DNA from 2 places in the Streptomyces sp. NPDC044063 genome. Region 2 is predicted to be linked to the other one. Evidence: riboswitches for the same ligand, from Rfam matches in the RefSeq annotation. Region 2 holds a riboswitch; the other holds the start of a gene.
What was found. A riboswitch is a leader RNA that binds a small molecule or an ion and turns the genes downstream of it on or off. The one in region 2 is predicted to bind cobalamin.
Positions count from the first base shown of each region.

Region 1 (2,379 bases), on a different contig from region 2:
ATGCTGGCCGTGCACGCGAACGCCGGGCGGGCCGTGACCGGCCCGCCCGGCGTCCAGGACGGAGACTCCGTCAGTTCGCGGCCGCCGCGGCCTCCGGACGCGGCTCCCGGGCCGCGGACCTCGGCGTGAGCAGCCGCTCCGCGAACTCGCCGAAGATCAGGCCGAAGCCGGTCCACAGGACGAGTTCGACGGCGAGGGAGGACAGCCGGAACTGCCAGAGCAGCGTGGCCGGGAAGCCCTCGGGGACGTTCTCGCCGGACGGCAGGAACGCGTAGGCCAGCCCGACCGCCACCACCAGGGCCGCGCCGGCCGCGACGGTGGCGTACCAGTTGCCCAGGCGCGGCGCGAGGCGCCGGCCGAGGATGACCGCGGCCCCGGTGAGCAGCACACTGAGCGCGATCATCAGGAAGAACAGCGCGGTGCGCTGGTCGAGGGTGTCGGGGTCGCCGACGGCCGGCGGGTTGGCCGGGTACTTCAGGAACGGCACCAGGAAGACCGCCACGAAGGCGCCCAGGGCGACGAGCGCGGCGGTGGCGCGGGGGCCGAAGCGGCCCACGCGGCCCAGGGCGACGCAGAACACCAGCGCGGCGATGCCGCCCAGTGCCACGCCGTAGACCAGGATGCCGGTGGCGAGGCCGGCGGTGGACTGCAGCGCGCGGCTGACCAGTTCCACGCCGTCGCCGTGGTCGTGGCTGTGCGCCTCCTCGAACGCGATGGCCGCGTCGACGTGGCGTTCGCCCAGGAGATAGGCGGTGAGGAGGGCGAGCGCGCCGGTGGCCAGGCCGGCGAGCATGCCCCGGACGAGCAGGGCTCTGACGGATACGCGGTTCATCGGATCGTGCCCCGTCGGATCAGTGGCAGGGGAAGCCGAGCAGATGACGGCCGTCGTGCACCCACTCGTGGACGTCCTCGCCGGCGATCAGGGACGTGGCGCCCTGCTCGGCGCCGACGAAGTACAGCAGGACGAGCATGAGGATGCCCACGAAGGCGGCCCAGGGGGCGATCTCCTTCAGGGATATGGGGGCGATCTCAGGCAGGGCGGGGCTGCTGGAGACGGGGGCGGCGGACTGGGCCATGACAGAACCTCCTGGGGAACACGCGTCCCGATCGTTGGTGCTCGACGACGGTGGCGGGTCTGACTCGCCTGCCGTCGCCCGGGATCGCCCGGGGTCCGCCAGGTCCACAGTGGCGCGACCGTGCCGGATTCGCACCGGCTTCCGAACACACCATCGTCATGTACACGCGACCGTACCGCCTGCAAGGTCATGGCGCCATGGGCGTATGGATGCACGCCCCCCGCGCACGCCCCCGGCAACGCCCGTGGTCTGCTGAGCGCGTGGGCCCGAGCGCCCGGAGGAGAGGACCATGACCGCACGTGTGATGTTGATCTCGCCCGCCATCGGCCCAGGACTGCGGGCCGCGCGCTTCGGCGACGACGCCCCGCTCGACGCCGCGGGACTGAGCCGGGCCCGGGCCGCGGCGTCCGGGCTGCCGCGCGCGGACCTCGCCGTCACCGCGCCCGACGCGCGCTGCCGGGACACGGCCGGGGCACTGGGGCTGGCCGGCGCCACGCCGGTGGACGCGCTGCGCGACCTGGACCCGGGCCGCTGGCGCGGCCGTTCGCTGGAGGAGGTGGCGGCGGCCGAGCCGGAGGCGGTGGCCGCGTGGCTCGCGGACCCCGGCGCCGCGCCGCACGGCGGGGAGCCGGTGACCGCCCTCGTCGAGCGGACCGGCGCGTGGCTGGCGGACCGGGCGGCGGAGGACGTCCGGGTGCTGGCCGTGGTGGAACCGGCCGTCGTGCGCGCCGCGTTGACGCACGCGCTGGGGCTCCCGCCCCAGGTCTTCTGGCGCCTGGACGTCGCCCCGCTGACCCTCACCGAGCTCAGCGGCCGGGCCGGCCGCTGGAACCTGCGCTGCGGCCGCCCCCTGGACGCCACCGGCTGACCCGCGCGCGGCGGGCCCTGCGAAGGGAAGGCCGCCGCGCCCGGCCCGGTCCCCGCCCCTCAGCGGGAGCCCGGCGGGCGCGGCGGCGGCTCGCTGCCGGCCGCCGGGGCTACCGCCCGGCGGCCGACTCGGCGCGCACCCGGCGGGCGCCCTCGACCAGGCTCTCCAGAGAGGCGCGCACCTCGGCCCAGCCACGGGTCTTCAGCCCGCAGTCGGGGTTGACCCACAGCCGCTCCGGCGGGATCGCCGACAGACCCTTGCGCAGCAGCGCGGCCACCTCGCCGGCGTCCGGGACGCGCGGGGAGTGGATGTCGTAGACGCCGGGCCCGACCTCGTGCCCGTAGCCGGTGGCGGCGAGTTCGTCCGCGACCCGCATGTGCGAGCGGGCGGCCTCCAGGCTGATGACGTCGGCGTCCAGCTCCTCGATGGCGGCGA
Region 1 covers NZ_JBWKFM010000004.1:141,112-143,490, reverse strand. The annotation lists gene AC07BS_RS07475 (glycosyltransferase) at 1-129, shown strand, start outside; gene AC07BS_RS07470 (CbtA family protein) at 71-832, opposite strand; gene AC07BS_RS07465 (CbtB domain-containing protein) at 852-1,076, opposite strand; cobalamin riboswitch at 1,112-1,246, opposite strand; gene AC07BS_RS07460 (histidine phosphatase family protein) at 1,366-1,944, shown strand; gene metE (5-methyltetrahydropteroyltriglutamate--homocysteine S-methyltransferase) at 2,054-2,379, opposite strand, start outside.
Region 1: linked by a shared signal. The riboswitch ahead of AC07BS_RS07465 (CbtB domain-containing protein) and the one ahead of cobN (cobaltochelatase subunit CobN) in region 2 are both predicted to bind cobalamin.

Region 2 (2,379 bases):
GGCGCAGCAGGGCGACGGCGCTGGCGGGGGTGTCGAGGCCGACGGCGTTGCCGATGCGGGAGTGCTTGGTGGGGTACGCGGACAGGACGAGCGCGACCCGCTTCTCGGGGGCCGGGATGTGGCGCAGCCGGGCGTGGCGCACGGCGATGCCGGCGACGCGGGCGGCGCGCTCCATGTCGGCGACGTAGGCGGGCAGCCCGTCCTCGTCGATCTCCTTGAAGGAGAACGGGACGGTGATGATGCGGCCGTCGAACTCGGGCACGGCGACCTGGGTGGCGGCGTCGAGCGGCGAGAGGCCCTCGTCGTTCTCCTCCCAGGCGCTGCGCGACCCGGTCAGGCACAGGGCCTGCAGGACGGGCACGTCGAGGGTGGCGAGGGCGCCGGCGTCCCAGGACTCGTCGTCGCCGCCGGCGGAGGCCGCGGCGGGCTTGGTGCCGCCGGCGGCGAGGACGGTGGTGACGATGGCGTCGGCGCCGCGCAGGGCGTCGACGAGCTCGGCCTCGGGGGCGCGCAGCGAGGCCACGTACAGCGGCAGGGCGCGGCCCCCGGCGTCCTCGATCGCGCCGCAGAGGGCGTCGACGAAGGCGGTGTTGCCGCTCATGTGGTGCGCCCGGTAGTAGAGCACCGCGATGAGGGGGCCGCTCGCGCCGGGCTTGGGGGTGCGCTCCAGCTCGCCCCAGGAGGGGGCGGCGGCCGGCGGCTCGAAGCCGTGGCCGGTGAGCAGGACGGTGTCGGAGAGGAAGCGGGCGAGCTGCTCCAGGTTGGCGGGACCGCCGTGGGCGAGGTAGGCGTGGGCCTCGGCGGCGATGCCGACGGGGACGGTGGAGGCCTCCATCAGCTGGGCGTCGGGGGCCTGTTCGCCGGTGAGGACGACGACCGGGCGGTCGCCGGCGAGCAGCAGGTCAAGGCCCTCCTGCCAGGCGCGGAGGCCGCCGAGGAGGCGGACGACGACGAGGTCGGTGCCCTCCAGGAGGTCCGGGAGGTCGTCGAGGGCGAGCCGGGCGGGGTTGGCGAGCCGGTACGGGACCGGTCCCCCGTGAGCAGCAGCCGCGCGGGCGCTGAGCAGGTCGGTGTCGGACGTCGACAGGAGAAGGATCACGCGGCGCTCCCCAGGGCATCGAGGGTCGCCCGGGGTGCCCGGCACCGGAATGTGCGCATGCGGCGGCAAGCCTTCCTCGGGGTCCGCGCCCCGGGCGGTTGGAGGACGGCGGGAGTTCCTGACTCACCCGGCGGGTGCCGGGCTCACAGTGGCGGGACCGTGCCGGAGTCTCACCGGCTTCCTCCCCTGTCGCCGTCGCTGGCGTTCGGTGGGCACGTACAGGACAGTGCCCGCCGGTGAGCATAGTAAGCGCTGGTCGGCCGATGGGGGACGGCGGACGGCGGACGGCCGTCGGTATGCTCGCGGCCATGCCCGGCTCCCCTCGTCCCCCTGTCCGCGACCGCGGTGACGCCTGCCCGGGCGCCCTGCGGCTGCACACCGCCGACGACGGGGCGCTGGCGCGCGTCCGGCTGCCCGGCGGATTGCTGACAGACCGTCAGGCAAAGGTGCTGGCCGGCCTGGCCGAGGAGCTCGGCGACGGGCACCTGGACCTCACCTCGCGCGGCAACGTCCAGCTGCGGGGCCTCGCGGGCGGGTGCGGCGCGGAGCTGGGCGGCCGGCTCCGGGAGGCTGGCCTGCTGCCGTCGGACCGTCACGACCGCGTCCGGAACGTGGCGGCCTCCCCGCTCGGCGGGCTCGACGGCACGGGCGAGGGCGACGTCACGGCCTGGGTCCGCGCCCTCGACCGGCTGTTGTGCGCCGGCACCACGGGGAATGAGGCCGACGGGGAGGCTTCCGGCCTCGGCGACCTCTCCGGCCGGTTCCTCTTCGGCGTCGACGACGGGCGGGGCGACATCGCCGCGCTCGCCCCCGATGTGACATTGATCGCACAGGACGGCGGTACGTACGCCGCCCTTCGCTACGACGGTGCCACCGACGCCCTGCGGGTGGCCGCCGCCGACGCCCCGCGGGCCGCCGCGCTCGCCGCCGTCGGGTTCCTCGCCGCCGCGGCCGGCGCCGGCGGCACCCCCTGGCGCGTGCGCGACCTGCCGGCCGAACACCGCCCCAGCGCCGACTGGTTGGCCCGCCGTCTGGCGGTCGCCGGCATCGCCTCCGTCCCCGTCACGGTGAACGTCCCGCAGGGGGCCCCGGCCGCGCCGGGCCTGGTCACGGGCCCGGACGGCCGCCACGCCCTGTCGGCCGCCGCGCCGCTGGGCCGCCTCACCGCCGCCCAGTGGCGCCTGGCCGCCGGCGCGGCGGGCCGGGACGGCACCGGTGAGCTGCGTGTGACACCCTGGCGCGGCATCGTCGTCCCCGGTCTCGCGGCCGGCCCGGCGGCG
Region 2 covers NZ_JBWKFM010000002.1:227,763-230,141, reverse strand. The annotation lists gene cobN (cobaltochelatase subunit CobN) at 1-1,099, opposite strand, end outside; cobalamin riboswitch at 1,193-1,349, opposite strand; gene AC07BS_RS04630 (cobalamin biosynthesis protein CobG) at 1,408-2,379, shown strand, end outside.